Regions from separate parts of the Pseudomonas sp. GW821-FHT11D10 genome, predicted to be linked through region 3. Evidence: riboswitches for the same ligand, from Rfam matches in the RefSeq annotation. Region 3 holds a riboswitch; each other region holds the start of a gene.
What was found. Region 3 has a riboswitch for cobalamin ahead of cobW (cobalamin biosynthesis protein CobW). Riboswitches for the same ligand answer to the same signal wherever they lie in the genome.
Positions count from the first base shown of each region.

Region 1: another riboswitch for cobalamin. It lies ahead of AC1RT4_RS23160 (TonB-dependent receptor plug domain-containing protein); the one in region 3 lies ahead of cobW (cobalamin biosynthesis protein CobW).
Region 2: another riboswitch for cobalamin. It lies ahead of cobO (cob(I)yrinic acid a,c-diamide adenosyltransferase); the one in region 3 lies ahead of cobW (cobalamin biosynthesis protein CobW).

Region 1 is NZ_JBXARR010000009.1:35,330-40,666, forward strand. It holds gene AC1RT4_RS23140 (pirin family protein) at 1-64, opposite strand, end outside; gene AC1RT4_RS23145 (DoxX family protein) at 151-588, opposite strand; gene AC1RT4_RS23150 (LysR family transcriptional regulator) at 762-1,679, shown strand; gene AC1RT4_RS23155 (alpha/beta fold hydrolase) at 1,753-2,661, shown strand; cobalamin riboswitch at 2,727-2,932, shown strand; gene AC1RT4_RS23160 (TonB-dependent receptor plug domain-containing protein) at 3,026-4,963, shown strand; gene AC1RT4_RS23165 ((2Fe-2S) ferredoxin domain-containing protein) at 4,963-5,322, shown strand; gene AC1RT4_RS23170 (ABC transporter substrate-binding protein) at 5,319-5,337, shown strand, end outside.
Region 2 is NZ_JBXARR010000003.1:25,232-30,568, reverse strand. It holds gene AC1RT4_RS10270 (PQQ-dependent sugar dehydrogenase) at 1-1,182, opposite strand, end outside; gene AC1RT4_RS10265 (hypothetical protein) at 1,248-1,832, opposite strand; cobalamin riboswitch at 1,999-2,224, shown strand; gene cobO (cob(I)yrinic acid a,c-diamide adenosyltransferase) at 2,306-2,917, shown strand; gene AC1RT4_RS10255 (cobyrinic acid a,c-diamide synthase CobB) at 2,914-4,209, shown strand; gene bluB (5,6-dimethylbenzimidazole synthase) at 4,206-4,856, shown strand; gene cbiB (adenosylcobinamide-phosphate synthase CbiB) at 4,853-5,337, shown strand, end outside.
Region 3 is NZ_JBXARR010000001.1:814,315-819,651, reverse strand. It holds gene cobN (cobaltochelatase subunit CobN) at 1-1,818, opposite strand, end outside; gene cobW (cobalamin biosynthesis protein CobW) at 1,822-2,895, opposite strand; cobalamin riboswitch at 2,995-3,204, opposite strand; cobalamin riboswitch at 4,113-4,334, shown strand; gene AC1RT4_RS03885 (CbtB domain-containing protein) at 4,457-4,654, shown strand; gene AC1RT4_RS03880 (CbtA family protein) at 4,666-5,337, shown strand, end outside.

The DNA.
Region 1 (5,337 bases), on a different contig from region 3:
AGCGGATGGCACGAAGGGTATCGGGTTCGCGGGTGTAGCCAGAGAGTTGTTGCTGGACGGTCATGATGATTACTCGATTCTGTTGCGGGGTGCGGTCAACAAACAGGCTGAAGCGCGGTGAAGGACGCTGTTCTTCACCGCGCCCGAGGATCAACCGCGGCGAGCGTCGAGGCTGAAGCGGCCGGCGCCGAAGGCCACGACCTGCAACAGGCCGCCGGCCATGGCGATGTTCTTGAAGAAGTGGATGAACTGGTTCTGATCGGCCAGTGCACTGTGGAAGGCCAGCGCAGTGAACACGCTGAACAACGCCAGGACGGCGGCGACGGTGCGGGTGCGGTATCCGGCGATCAGTGCCAGGCCACCGCCGATTTCAACAATGATCGCCACGGCCAGCGCCACGTGTGGAAGCGGCAGCCCGACCGAGCCGATGTAGCCGATCATCATGGCCGGCGCGGCCAGTTTGGAAAAACCGGAGAGGATGAAAATCACGCTGAGCAATACACGGCCGATCAGCGCGGCCGAAGCCTGTTTCAGGTCGGAACGGCTCTGGTGAGCGGTGGAGGTAGCGAGGTTTGCGGAAGACGTCATCAGGGCATTTCCTTCAATGAGGGTGCGATTCGACCTGAATCGCCCCGGTGAAGAAATGTTGCGCCTGGCCTGCTCATCTGAATAGCCGACTAATTTAGATCATTAGTGTCGATAAAATAGATAAGCTGCTCACCTCAGACGAAGGACTTCAATCGTAATTCGAGGAACCCGGCATGATCTCCGACCCAGGCACACCGACGCTCGACCAACTGCGCGTCTTCCTCACCGTCGTGGAAGTCGGCAGTTTTGCAGGGGCTGCGCGCAAGCTTCACCGGGCCACTTCGGTGATCAGCTATTCGATCGCCAACCTTGAAATGCAGCTGGGCGTGACGCTTTTTGATCGCCAGACCACCCGTAAACCGCAACTCACCGAAGCCGGGCGCACCGTGCTGGCCGAAGCCCGGACCATCGCCAACGGCGTGCATGGCCTGCGCGCCAAGGTCAAAGGCCTGCTTCAGGGGCTCGAAGCCGAGGTTCATGTGGTACTCGACGTGATGCTCCCCGCCGAACGGATCGTGGACGCGCTCAAGGCCTTTCAAGAGGAATTCCCCACGGTCGCTCTGCACTTGCACATGGAGGCCCTCGGCGCCGTGACCGAGCGAGTGATCAACCGCAACGCGGTCATCGGCGTGAGCGGCCCCATGAATGAGAGCATCGACGGTCTTGAAAGAATCGGCGCCGGCAACGTCGAGTTGATCCCCGTCGCCGCGCCGAATCATCCGCTGGCCTTGGCCGAACAGAATGCGCCGGGGGCCGGACGCGAGTTCACGCAACTGGTCTTGTCCGACCGCTCGGAACTGACCAAGGGCAAGGAGTTCGCGGTGCTCAGCAACCGCACCTGGCGGCTGGCGGATCTGGGTGCCAAGCACATGTTGCTGCGTGAAGGCATTGGCTGGGGCAACATGCCGACGCCGATGATCCAGGAAGATCTGGACAGCGGCCGGCTCGTGCCACTGAACCTGCCGGAGTACACCAGCGGCAAATACCCCTTCAGCATCATCTACCGCTCGGACCTGCCACCGGGGCCGGCGGCGCGATGGTTGATCGAGCGTTTTGTTCAACAAGGCGCGGCGCTGCAGGCAACCCGTTAAGCAGCGGCTGAAATGCACATCAAAACAGGACAAAGCCGTCTACGCTCCAGCCACCCCCTCTGGAGTGAACGCCATGATCCGCGCCCTGCTCACCGCTTCCCTGCTGCTGGCCCTGAGTGTTCCGGCCCATGCCGACGTGACGCCCTTCCCCGCTTCGTTCCGCACTCAGGACATCGCCGTGGACGGTGCAAAAATTCACACGCGCATCGGCGGCAAAGGCCCGGCGGTGGTGCTGTTGCATGGTTTTGGCGACACCGGTGATATGTGGGCGCCGCTGGCGGCGGATCTGGCGAAGGATCACACCGTGGTGGTGCCGGATTTGCGGGGCATGGGCCTGTCGTCGATTCCCGCCGATGGTTACGACAAGAAGACTCAGGCCGGTGACATTCGTGCGGTGCTGGCTTCGCTGGGCATCGAGCATTCGGTGGTGGTCGGTCATGACATCGGCACCATGGTCGCCTTCGCCTACGCCTCGCGGTATCCGCAGCAGACCGATCGCCTGGTGGTGATGGACGCGCCCGTTCCGGGGATCCCGCCGTGGAACGAAATCGTTCGCTCGCCGATGCTCTGGCATTTCGATTTCGGTGGACCGGATGCAGAACGGCTGGTGGCCGGGCGTGAGCGCATCTACCTCGACCGCTTCTGGAACGAGTTCGCCGGCGACCCGAAAAAGGTCGACGAAGCCACCCGCCAACACTACGCCAAACTCTACGCCCGGCCCGGCGCCATGCACGCGGCGTTCGCCCAGTTCCGCGCGATCCGCCAGGACGCCGTGGACAACGAAGCATCGATGAAGACCAAACTGAAAATGCCGGTGCTGGCGGTCGGCGGCGAAAAATCCTTCGGCAACAATGAAGCCATCGTGATGCGCAATGCCGCCGACAACGTCACCGAAGTGGTGATTGCCGGCGCGGGGCATTGGCTGATGGAGGAAGCGCCCGTCGAAACCACTCAAGCGATTCGCAGATTTATCGCGCAGTAACCTGCAAAGAGCCCTCGTCATCCTCGACACGTGCGGGTAGTTGACGCACGCCCACCCGAGTGTTCAGATGCCGCCCTGTTTCAGGTGTCCCATGCCGCCGTGCATGGGGTGAAACGGGAAACCGGTACGTTCCTTTCGAACAAGTCCGGTGCTGCCCCCGCAACGGTAGGCGCGTGATGCTTTCGACACACCACTGTGGCCAGACGGCCATGGGAAGGTGAAAGCGTCCATACGCGCGAGCCCGGAGACCGGCCTGAGATGTCTGTTTGGCAAAATCCTGCGGTGGGCGGGCATGGGCCGGTGTCGGCGTGTGCGCGATGCCTTCTCCTGCATGCTCTTCTGCGAAGATCCTTTCGAGAAGACGATGATCAAACCTTTCAACACTCCGGCTCCATCCCTGTTATTCGGCTGTCTGTTCAGCCCCCTGTTGCTGGCGGATGACACGCCGCTCGAACTCCATCAGCAAATCGTTTCCGCGCCGTCCGTGGAGTCCACCACCGTGGCCGACATGGCGCAGTTCGGCAGCAAGGTCGAGATCGTCACCCGCGAGCAGATCGAACGCGCCGGCCCCAGCGCCGATGTCAGCCGGGTGATGCAGATGTTCATTCCCGGCCTGTACGTCGCGCCGAAAAACGGTCCGTTCGACTACGGCACTTATTCGCTGCTGGGCGGGCGCAACGACGACACGCTGATCCTGCTCGACGGCGTGCGCCTGAACAATCGCCTGTACGGCGGTTTGTACCTGGACACCTTGCCGGCCAACGCCATCGAGCGCATCGAAGTGCTCAAGGGTGGGCAAAGCCTGTTGTTCGGCACCCAAGCGGTGTCGGGCGTGATCAACATCGTCACCCGCAGCCCGCAGAGCCGAAAAGCGTCCGGCGAAGTGAACATGGGCCTGGACACCTTCGGCGGCACTACCAGAGATGCGCGGGTCGAGAACATTTTCAGCAACGGTTTCGGCGATCTGGGTTTGCTGGCCTACGTCAGCCATAACGTCTCGGACGGCTATCAACCGTTTCGCAATCGCGACCTGAAAAACGTCACCGAAAAGAAGCGCGCCTATGAAGTCACGACCTTCGGCGGCAAGGCGATTCAGTCCTTCGGCGATGACAAACGCCTGGAGCTGTTCTACCAGTACGCTGACGCCAACCTCGATTTCGCCCGCCCGGTCGACAACCACAAGACCACCAACGACCGCATCCAGCAGATCGCCACGGCAACCTTCGAACAGACGCTCAACGAGCGCCTGAGCTACTTCGTCAAAGGTCATATCAACGACTGGGACACCCGCTACACGCGCATCAACAACACCGCCAATGGCGGCACCCGAACCATCAACCACAACGACTACTGGGGTTTCACCGACTGGGGCGTCCAGGCCGAAGGCAAGGCTGAATTGCCCGGCGGGCATGTGCTGGTGTTCGGTACGGACAACCAGTGGTTCAAGGGTCAGGACGATGTGCTGACCATCGACAACGACAAGGCCGAAGCCCACGCGCTCTATACCCAACTGCGCCCGCAGTTCGACGCCCTGCCCGACTGGCACCCGAGCATCGGCATCCGTCACGAAGCCATGGGCGGTGGCGACAGCGCCACGGTCGGCATGCTCACTTCGCTGTATGACCTCAATGAAAACTGGTCTGTGCGCGGGCAATACGGCACGGCTTACAAACTGCCGAACGCCGAGCAGTTGTTCGTCAACGAACCGGGCGACGAGTTGGGCAACCGTAATCTGAAACCGGAGAAAAGCCGCAACGCCGAGCTCGGTCTGGATTACAAGGGCCTGCTGCTCGACCGCGAGTTCAGCGCCAGCGTCACCCTGTTCAAACGCAAGATCGATGACCTGATCACCCTCGACGACATCCAGTGGGTCAACGGCCAGGGCCGGGTGCAGATGCGCGGTTTCGAGGCGGACGCGAAACTGGCGCTCAACGAGCAATGGAGCCTGCAGGCCGACATGACCCGCAACCTCACCGAGTCGCGCGCAGGCGTCACGCTGAACGATGTGCCGAGCTTCTTCGCCCGTTCGCGAATTGGCTATGAGTCGGTCGACCGGATGTGGGGCGCCGGCGGTGCGATCCGTTACATCCGCGATGTCATCAGCTCGAAACAGGTCGAGTACGGCCATTATTCGGTGGTGGACGCCGACGCCTATCGCTACCTCGACGGCGCCCACCAGCATCGGGTGAGTCTGCTGGTGGAGAACCTGTTCGACCGCGATTACGTCACCAGTCGCTCGAACAACGTCGACAACCTCGGGCGGCCATTCACCTCCGAAGTCCGCTACACGTATCGCTTCTGATGGCTGACATCATCACCACCGACGGCGTCGATTCGCATCCGGACTGGTCGCACGTGCCCGAGCATGCGCGCCACGTGTTCCTCTGCACCGGCCCGCGCTGCACCCAGCGCGGCGCCTTGCAGTTATGGAAAACCTTGCGCCGGCATCTGCTGGCGCATGACCGTATCGAAACCCCGGGCGGCGTTCTGCTGACCCGCACCCATTGTCAGTTCCCGTGCAACCTGGGGCCGATCGTGACGGTGTACCCGGAAGCGTGCTGGTACGGCGTGCGCAGTCACGCGGACGCACAACGACTGGTCGAAGGGCATCTGGTGGGCGGTGAATTGGTCGAGGATTTGCTGATCAGGGCGCGCCCATGAGAAGGATCGTTTTTT
Region 2 (5,337 bases), on a different contig from region 3:
CACATCCACGGGCGTTCCGCTCGGCTTGCCGGCAGCAAACGGCACAAAGATCACCTTGTAACCGCTATGCGGTTTGCGGTTCCACGAGCCGTGCTGGCCGATGAACGCGCCTTCCTTGAACTGCGCCGGCAGGCGATTGCCTTCAGCGAAGGTCAGGCCAAGTGATGCAGTGTGCGGGCCGACGGCGTAGTCGGGAGCGATGGCCTTGGCCACCATGTCCGGCCGCTGTGGTTCCACACGCACGTCAATGTGCTGGCCGTAGTAGCTGAACGGCCAGCCATAGAAGCCACCGTCCTTGACCGAGGTGATGTAGTCCGGCACCAGATCGCTGCCGATTTCGTCGCGCTCGTTGACGGCGGTCCACAGCGCACCGGTTTGTGGTTCCCAGGCCAGGCCGTTGGGGTTACGGATGCCCGAGGCGAAGATCCGGTGGTTGCCGGTGGCGCGATCGACTTCCCAGATCGCCGCACGGCCTTCTTCCTGATCGAGGCCGTTTTCGCCGACGTTGCTGTTCGAGCCGACAGTGACGTACAGCTTGCTGCCGTCCTTGCTGGCGATGACGTTCTTGGTCCAGTGGTGGTTGAGCGTGCCGCCCGGCAAGTCCACGACCTTGATCGGCTGGCTCTTGATTTCGGTCGCGCCGGGTTCGTAGTTAAAGCGCAGCAGGCGATCGGTATCGGCGACGTACAGATCGTTGCCGACCAGGGTCATGCCGAACGGCGAGTTGAGGTTCTGCAGGAACACCGTGCGGGTTTCGGCCACGCCATCGTGATCGGCGTCACGCAGCAGGGTAATGCGGTTCGGGCTGGGAACGCCGGCACCGGCGCGGCCCATGACTTTCTTCATCACCCAGCCGCGAATGCCCTTGCCGTCGTCGGGTTTGGGCGGGGCGTTGGTTTCCGCCACCAGCACGTCGCCATTGGGCAGCACGTACAGCCAGCGCGGGTGATCGAGATTTTCGGCAAAGGCTGCCACTTGAGTGCCTGCCGTTGTCGTCGGTTTCGCGCCGGCCGGCCAGCCGATGGCCGGGGCGATGTTCACCGTCGGGATCAGGGTCTTGTTCGGTTCGGGCAACCGGGGTGACGGGCCGGTGCCGTCGGAGACTTGCAGGCTGGAGGATTCACCACAGGCGGCGAGCCCTCCGGCGAGCACGATGACGAAAACGAGCTGGGGCTTGCGCATTGCTGATCTTCCCTATGAATGCATTCTTAATCATAGAGAAGCGCACAAGCCCGATGGTTCAACCCTCAGCCGCGGGCTTCCTTGAACAGCACGGCAATGCCGGGGTGATAGTTGCCGGCTTCGCTGCGCAATTTGCGGTAGGCGTAGGGGAAATACCAGGCGACGGCGCAGGTGTGTTCCTTTTGCAGGTCGTCGACCATGTCCTGCAGTTCTTCCGGGCTGGCGCTGTGCTGGGCCTTTTGCGGGGCGACGAACAGGCAGCCGAGTTTCAGGTCGCTGGCGTAGCTGATGCGCTTGGCATCGCTGGTGATATCCGCCAAGGCCTGCGTCAGATTCAGGCTGGTGACGCGTGGCCAGCGTTGGGTGGCCTGAATGAAGGCGCGCTCCTCGGCGCCAGCGATAAACAGGTCGGCGCGGGCATTGCGCTCGCCTTCTTCGTTTTGTTTGCGGGTGGCGGTGTCGCGCAGGGTGACCAGTTCGGCCATCCAGGCAGCGGCCGACAGCAGGCCGAGGTTGGCTTTTTCGTCGTGCCAGTAGGGCGTGTCGTTGTCGCCGCGCACGGCGTTGTAGCGGTCGATACAGTCAAACCAGCGTTCCAGCACCGGGCGCAGGAATTCCAGCCGCGGATTGCTGATGATCATGCCTTGCATGGTGCTCTCCCTTGTTATTGTGATGTGCTCTCTGCAGTCAAAAAGCATGGCTCTTTGATATCACTGCTGACAGTGTGGCACAAGATTGGCGTCAGTTAATTGATCGGCGGCAGTTATTCGCCGCACAAGCCCCTCTTCAATTGACGCTCCACCCCCAACCCTCTAACCTTCGCGGCTTGTTTCAGGTGCTCTGTGGCGCATGTCGACAGAGTGAAACAGGGAAGCCGGTGAGGCGGGTCTTCAAGCGATGAACCCTCACGATCCCGGCGCTGCCCCCGCAACGGTAAATGAGTAAAAGCTGCGTCCGATGCCACTGCGTAAAAGCGGGAAGGCGCGCAGCCAGGCACCAGCCGCTCATGAGCCCGGAGACCGGCCTGATCCATCCAGCGGCATCACGGTGGGCGATGCCAGGCTTGTTGCCGTCTATTCTTGTGCCTGCCCGCCGTTATCCAGCCTCAACGGAGAGCTCCCCCATGACTGATTCCCCCGAACGCGACGAGCGCCACCTGGCGCGCATGCAGCGCAAAAAAGCCGTGATCGATGAACGCATCGCCAATTCGCCAGATGAATGCGGCCTGGTGCTGGTGCTGACCGGCAACGGCAAAGGCAAAAGCAGCTCGGCATTCGGCATGCTCGCTCGCGCCATGGGCCACGGCATGCAGTGCGGCGTGGTGCAGTTCATCAAGGGCCGCAACAGCACCGGCGAAGAGCTGTTCTTCCGCCGCTTCCCGGAGCAAGTGCGTTTTCATGTGATGGGCGAGGGCTTCACCTGGGAAACCCAGGACCGCCAGCGCGACATCGCCGCCGCCGAAGCGGCCTGGGAAGTCTCCCGCGAACTGCTGCGCGATCCGTCGATCGGTCTGGTGGTGCTCGATGAGCTGAACATCGCCCTCAAGCACGGCTACCTCGATCTGGATCAGGTGCTCAGTGATCTGCAGGCCCGTCCGCCGATGCAGCACGTGATCGTCACCGGCCGCGCCGCAAAGCCGGAAATGATCGAGATGGGCGACACCGTCACCGAAATGGGCATGATCAAGCATGCCTTCCAGGCCGGCATCAAAGCGCAGAAAGGCGTCGAACTTTGAATCAACCACGTCACTGCCCGGCGGTACTGATCGCCGCGCCGGCCTCCGGTCAGGGCAAGACCACCGTCACTGCCGCGCTGGCCCGTCTGCATCGCAATCAGGGGCGCAAGGTTCGCGTGTTCAAATGCGGCCCGGACTTTCTCGACCCGATGATCCTCGAGCGCGCCAGCGGTGCGCCGGTCTATCAACTGGACATGTGGATGGTCGGCGAACAGGAAAGTCGACGCCTGTTGTGGGAAGCCGCCGCCGAAGCCGATCTGATCCTGATCGAAGGCGTCATGGGCCTGTTCGACGGCACGCCGTCGAGCGCCGATCTGGCCCGGCATTTCGGCGTGCCGGTGCTGGGTGTGATCGACGGCACGGCCATGGCTCAGACCTTCGGCGCACTGGCGCTGGGGCTGGCGCGCTATCAGCCGGACCTGCCGTTCGCCGGCGTGCTGGCAAACCGCGTCGGCACCGCGCGCCATGCGCAGTTGCTCGAAGGCAGCCTCACCGAAGGCCTGCGCTGGTACGGCGCATTGTCCCGGGAAACCGGAATCGAACTGCCGAGCCGCCATCTCGGTCTGGTGCAGGCCAGCGAACTCAATGATCTCGACGTGCGCCTCGACGCCGCCGCCGAAGCGCTGGCCGGCACTTGCGAGGTAGCGCTGCCACCGGCCGTGGAATTCGCCGCGCCTGAAATCATTGAGACCGAAAAGCTGCTCGAAGGCGTGCGAATTGCCGTCGCCCGCGACGAAGCCTTCGCCTTTACCTACGGCGCCAGTCTCGATCTGTTGCGGGCGATGGGCGCCGAGTTGAGTTTCTTTTCGCCGATCCGCGATACGCAATTGCCCGACGCCCACAGCTTGTACCTGCCCGGCGGCTATCCGGAATTGCACCACGTTGCCCTGTCGCAGAACGCCGACATGCTCAAAGCGATCCGCGCGCATCATGCGGCCGGAAAACCGCTGCTCGCCGAATGTGGCGGCATGTTGTATCTGCTCGACTCGTTGACCGATGTCGAAGGCACCCGCGCTGATTTGGTCGGCCTGTTGAGTGGCGACGCCGTGATGCAGAAGCGTCTCGCCGCGCTGGCGCTGCAAGAGGTCGACCTGCCGGAAGGCCTGCTGCGCGGCCACACCTATCATCATTCCCTGACCACCACCGAACTGACACCGATTGCCCGTGGCCACAGCCCCAACGGCGGGCGCGGCGCGGAAGCTGTTTACCGGGAAGGGCGGATGACCGCCTCGTACGTGCATTTTTACTTCCCGTCGAATCCGTCGGCGATTGCCGCACTGTTGGTGCCATGACCGACAACGCCTTCACTGACGCCGAGCGCGAAGCGGTCTACCGCGCCATCGCCGAACGCCGCGACATGCGCCATTTCAGCGGCGGCACGGTCGAGCCGGAACTGTTGCGCCGTTTGCTTGAAGCCGCGCACCAGGCGCCGAGTGTCGGCCTGATGCAGCCGTGGCGCTTCATCCGCATCAGCGACCGCGCGCTACGTGGCCAGATCCAGAACCTTGTTGAAGAGGAGCGCGTGCGCACCGCCGAAGCCCTCGGCGAACGCAGCGACGAGTTCATGAAGCTCAAGGTCGAAGGCATCAACGACTGCGCCGAAGTGTTGGTCGCTGCGTTGATGGACGATCGCGAGCGGCATATTTTCGGCCGCCGCACGTTGCCGGAAATGGACATGGCCTCGTTGTCCTGCGCAATCCAGAACCTGTGGCTCGCCGCGCGTGCCGAAGGCCTGGGCATGGGCTGGGTGTCGCTGTTCGAGCCGCAGGCGCTGGCCGATCTGCTGAAACTGCCGGCCGGGGCCAAGCCGTTGGCGGTTCTTTGTTTGGGGCCGGTCAAGGAATTCTATCCGGCGCCGATGCTGGTACTCGAAGGGTGGGCGCAGGCGCGTCCGCTCAATGAGCTGCTGTATGAAAATTTTTGGGGAGTGAATCAATGAGTGTGGCGTTGTTGAGTGTCGCCGCGGTTGCGCTGGATGCGCTGCTGGGTGAACCGAAACGCTGGCATCCGCTGGTGGCGTTCGGCAATTTCGCCGGGCGCATCGAGCAACGTTTCAATAGCGCTGGTCGCGGCTGGCGCAGCCATGGTGTCACCGCGTGGGTGATTGCGGTGTTGCCGCTGACCCTGCTGGCCACGGCGTTTTCCTGGGCGCCGTATGTGGGCTGGATCGTCGAGATTCTCGCGCTGTATTGCGCCCTCGGCATGCGCAGCCTGGGTGAGCACGTCGAGCCGGTGGCCAAGGCCCTGCGCGCCGATGATCTGGAAGAGGCGCGCAAGCGTGTGGGCTATCTGGTCAGCCGTCAGACCGATGAGCTGGACAGCACCGCTGTCGCCCGCGCCGCCACCGAATCGGTACTGGAGAACGGCAGCGATGCGGTGTTCGCCGCGCTGTTTTGGTTTGCTGTGGCCGGTGCGCCGGG
Region 3 (5,337 bases):
GTCGATGATCACCGCCTGAGTGCGACGTTTGGCCTGGGCGCCCTCGCCCGGATCGTTGACGATAAATGGATAGATGTTCGGCAGCGGCCCGAGCAGCGCGTCCGGCCAGCAGTTCTCCGACAGGCCCACGCCTTTGCCCGGCAGCCATTCGAGGTTGCCGTGCTTGCCGACATGAATCACGCCGTGAGCGCCGTAGGTCTGGCGCAGCCAGAAATAGAACGCGAGGTACGCGTGCGGCGGCACCAGATCCGGGTCGTGATACACCGCGCTCGGGTCGACCTGATAACCCCGCGCCGGTTGAATGCCGACGAAGGTCAGGCCAAACCGCAGACCGGCAATCATCATTCGCCCATCGCGGCACATCGGATCGTTTTGCGGCGGACCCCAGCGCTCCAGCACTGCCGCGCGATTGGCTTCTGGCAGTGCGTTGAACATCGTCAGGTAATCGTCCATCGCCAGGCTTTGCTGGCACGGGCGCTGATCGAGAGTATCGAGGTCGTTACTGACGCCGCCGAGCAATTGCTGGATCAACTCGGTGCCGCTGTCCGGCAGCTCGGCCGGCAGCGGATAACCTTCAGCCTGTAACGCCCGCAGGATATTCAGCGCGGCAGCCGGCGTGTCGAGGCCGACGCCGTTGCCGATGCGCCCGTCCCGGGTCGGATAGTTGGCGAGGATCAGCGCAATGCGTTTTTCAGCGTTCGGCACCCGCGCCAGATCGACCCAGCGCCGCGCCAGTTCGGCCACAAAATCCATGCGCTCGGGTTGGGCCCGATAACACACCACGTCGGACTGACTGCGCTCGCTGCGCCAGGCCAGGTCCTTGAAGCTGATCGGCCGACTGATGATCCGGCCGTCGAGCTCCGGTAATGCGATGTGCATCGCCAGATCCCGCGGACCGAGGCCCTGCTCGCTCTCGCGCCAGCCGGGTTCGTTGTCCTGGGCGCAGATCGCCTGGATCACCGGAATATTTCGACGGAATGGCCGCAGATGCGGTGCTTCCGGGCTGGACTGGGCGAAACCGGTGGTGTTCAGAATCACCGACGCTTCGACCTCATCCAGCCAGTCCTCGACCACCGACAGGCAGCCGGGCTCTTTCAAACTGGCCACGGCGATCGGCAGCGGATTGAGTCCGGCTGCCTGAAGCCGTTGGCAGAACACGTCGATAAACGCCGTGTTCGCCGCTTGCAAATGCGAGCGATAAAACAACACCGCCGCGACCGGTTGACCGGGCAGCCAATCGGCTTGCCAGTCGCTCAGTGCGGCGGTGTTTTGGTTCGGGTGATAAATCGCCGTGCGCGGCAGCGTCTGCGGCTCGCCCCACACGTAATCCCGCGCCAGCCAGCGATTGGCCAGGCAACGGAAAAAGTCCAGCGCGTTGCCCATGCCGCCCTGACGCAAAAACTGCCAGAGCCGGTCGCGATCCTCGGCGCCCACGGTGCTCAAGTCACTGAGCTCCGGGTCAGGACGGTCATCGCCCGGCACCAGAATCACCTGCACGCCACGCTCGGACAGCTCGACCAGCCGCTCGACGCCATAACGCCAATAAGCGATGCCGCCGTGCAACGAGATCAGAATGACCTTGGCGTGGCGCAGCACTTCATCGACGTACAAGTCGACCGACGCATGGTTCTGCACCTGCATCGGGTTGGCCAGCCGCACGCTCGGGTAATCCTCGGGCAGTTGCTGCGCGGCTTCGGCGAGCAGCGCGAGGCTGGAATCGCCGCTGCACAGGATCACCAGCTCGGCGGGGGTTTGTCCAAGGTCGGCAATGTTGTCATCCGACACGAAACCGCCGGGCTGGGTCCTGAGCAGGTGCATGGCTTAAACGCTGAGCGCAGCGCGCAGTTGCGCTTCGAGCTGGGCCGCGTCCAGTGCCTGACCGATCAACACCAGACGCGTCACACGTGCCTCATCGGCGCCCCACTGACGGTCGAAGTGCTTGTCGAAACGCGTGCCCACGCCCTGGATCAGCAGACGCATCGGCTTGTTCGGGATCGCCGCGAAGCCTTTGACCCGCAGGATGCCGTGCTGAACCACCAGTTGCGTCAGTGCGTCGAGCAGCAGGCTTTCGTCGGCTTGCGGCAGTTCGATGGAGATCGAGTCGAAGGCGTCGTGATCGTGATCGTCGTGATCGTCATCGCCTTCACCGTGGTGGTGATCGTGATGGCTGTGGCGGCTGTCGATGTGTTCTTCGGAACCTGCGCCGAGGCCAATCAACACGTCCAGCGGCAGACGACCGTTGCTGGCTTCGATGATTTTCACTGCTGGCGGCAGTTCTTCGGCGACTTCGAGACGGACGCGCGCGAGGTCTTCAGGGCTGGTCTGGTCGGCCTTGTTGAGGATCACCAGATCGGCGCTGGCCAGTTGGTCGGCGAACAGTTCGTGCAGCGGCGATTCGTGGTCCAGGTTCGGATCGAGTTTGCGCTGGGCGTCGACCTGATCCGGGAACGCGGCGAAGGTGCCGGCGGCCACGGCCGGGCTGTCGACCACGGTGATCACCGCGTCAACGGTGCAGGCGCTGCGGATTTCCGGCCACTGGAAGGCTTGCACCAGCGGCTTTGGCAGGGCCAGGCCCGAGGTTTCGATCAGGATGTGGTCGAGATCGCCGCGACGGGCCACCAGTTCGCGCATTACCGGGAAGAACTCTTCCTGAACCGTGCAGCACAGGCAGCCGTTGGCCAGTTCGTAGACGCGGCCGGTGGCTTCTTCTTCGGTGCAGCCGATGGTGCATTGCTTGAGGATTTCACCGTCGATGCCCAGCTCGCCAAACTCGTTGACGATCACCGCGATGCGGCGGCCCTGAGCATTGTCGAGCATGTGCCGCAGCAAGGTGGTTTTGCCCGAGCCGAGGAAGCCGGTGACGATGGTGACGGGGAGTTTGGCCAGTGTTTTCATCGGATGCCCTTTGGCAAGGTGGCGGGCATACGGGACGAGACCGGCGACGCGGGTGCGTGCCTGGAGAGTTCGCCACCGGATCACCCCGCCCGGTTGAAAGTGAGAATCTGTGACGAGGCAGGTCTCCTGGCTGACGGTGTTCGGGTCTTGGCCCGGTATTCGCTGCGCCTTCCCGCTGGCTCTGGATTGAGTTGGCAGTGGCGTGGCAGCGAACAGCACCGTTCACAGTTGCGGGGGCAGCCGCGGCTTGGACCGCGTTCCCTTCTTAGCTTCGGCGTGGGCCGAAGAACCTCGAAAGCGCAAGGCTACGCATGGGTTCGTGATGGGTCAATGGTTGGTGGATTTTGGGATTGGGGGCATATCCGTTGCTTCGGGTGCTGCCGCTGGCGGTTTCGCTCTTACAGCGAGTCCCTTTTTCAAACGCCAAAAAGGAACCAAAAGGCTTTTGCCCCGGCGTACGGCACTTCGCCTAGGCTCAGTGTTCCCTCGCTACGGTGTCCATCAGGGGGCATCGCCTACGGTTTGCTTCGCTGCACCTCCTCTCGATGTATGCGGCTTCGCCGCACGGCGCTGCGCGCCTACCCCCTGATGAACACCTCCGCTCGGCCTGCCGAAGGGGCAAAAAATCAAGAGCCAGAGCCAGAGCAAAAGCCAGAGCAAAAGCCAGATCAAGAGCTCCCTCACCCTAGCCCTCTCCCGGAGGGAGAGGGAACTGATCGAGTGGTTTGGGAGAGGTTCGCCGACGTGCGATACCGCGTCGAACTCAAGTTTTGAAAAGCCCACAAATCGGCTCCCTCTCCTAGGGGAGAGGGCTGGGGTGAGGGGTAACCCCACCACAAAACCAAAGCCGAACACGCCCTGCTCCCCCCACTCAAAACGATGAGCGTTAGCTCGAGTAAAGCTTTTGATCGCAGGGCCCGTCGGCAGGCTGAGTGGAGGGATTGATCCGGGGGTGGGAGCGCAGCGACCGTGCGGCGCAGCCGCATGCATCGAGAGGAGGTGCAGCGAAGCAAACCGTAGGCGATGCCCCCGGATCGATCCCGGAGCGAAGGAACCCCGAGCCTCAGCGAGGGGCCGTACGTCAGGGTTAAAGACCTTTTGGTTACTTTTGGGGCGTTTGCCAAAAGTGACCCGCCGTAAGGGCGGAACCCTAAGTGGCCGTTACCGCAGCAACGGATCTGCCCACAAAATTGACTAAAATCCCCAACCCATGGTCTCCTACACAACTTGTTACGGGTGCCCTTCACAGGGTGAAACGGGAAACCGGTGAATCATGTGCTTTACTCTAAAGCCATGTCAGTCCGGTGCTGCCCCCGCAACGGTAAGCGAGCGAAGCGTCAGATCCACTGTGCCCACAGGCATGGGAAGGTGACGCTTGCAGGTCGGCCAGACGCCAACCCCTCGTGAGCCCGGAGACCGGCCCGCAACACACAGTGCGCATCCTTGCGCCACTGAACATAACAAACCCGCGGTGGGCGGGCGCTGTTCGAACCTCTGCGTGCCCGGCCGCAGGGGTTTTCATGCGCTCAATTCACCCGCTGACACTCCAGAGGGAAGCGCCATGTCGATCATCAGCAGCACCGGCAGCAATTCGGACAAGATCTCCAGCACTACCACCCTGAGCCAACGCCTGACCGCCGCCGTCTGCGCGTCGATCCTCGGTGCGTGCCTCGTGTATTTCGCCGGTTTCTCGCACATCGAAGCGGTGCACAACGCCGCCCACGATACCCGCCACAGCGCCGCGTTCCCGTGCCACTGAGACCTGACGACATGATCAAGCGTATTGCGCAGACCGCAGGTTTCACCGGCCTTCTGGCCGCCCTGCTCCTGACGTTGCTGCAAAGCTTCTGGGTTTCGCCGCTGATTCTGCAGGCCGAAACCTTCGAGAAAGCCGAGCCGGTGGCCGAAGTTCACGAACACGCTGCCGGCACCGCCGCCCACACCCACGATGCCGAAGCCTGGGAGCCGGAAGACGGTTGGCAGCGCGTGGTGTCCACCACCGGCGGCAATCTGGTCGTAGCCGTGGGTTTTGCCCTGATGCTGGCGGGTCTGTACACCCTGCGTGCGCCGACCAAAACCTCGCAAGGCCTGCTCTGGGGGCTGGCCGGTTATGCGACCTTCGTACTCGCCCCGACCATGGGCCTGCCACCTGAACTGCCGGGCACTGCTGCCGCGGATCTGGCCTCGCGTCAGATGTGGTGGATCGGCACTGCCGCCTCCACCGCTGTCGGCCTGGCCTTGATCGCGTTCAGCCGTAACTGGCTGATGAAGATCCTCGGCGTGGCGATCCTTGCCGTGCCGCACGTGATCGGCGCGCCACAACCGGAAGTGCATTCGATGCTCGCCCCGGAAGCCCTCGAAGCTCAGTTCAAAATCGCTTCGCAGCTGACCAACGTCGCGTTCTGGCTGGCCCTGGGCCTGATCAGCGCCTGGTTGTTCCGC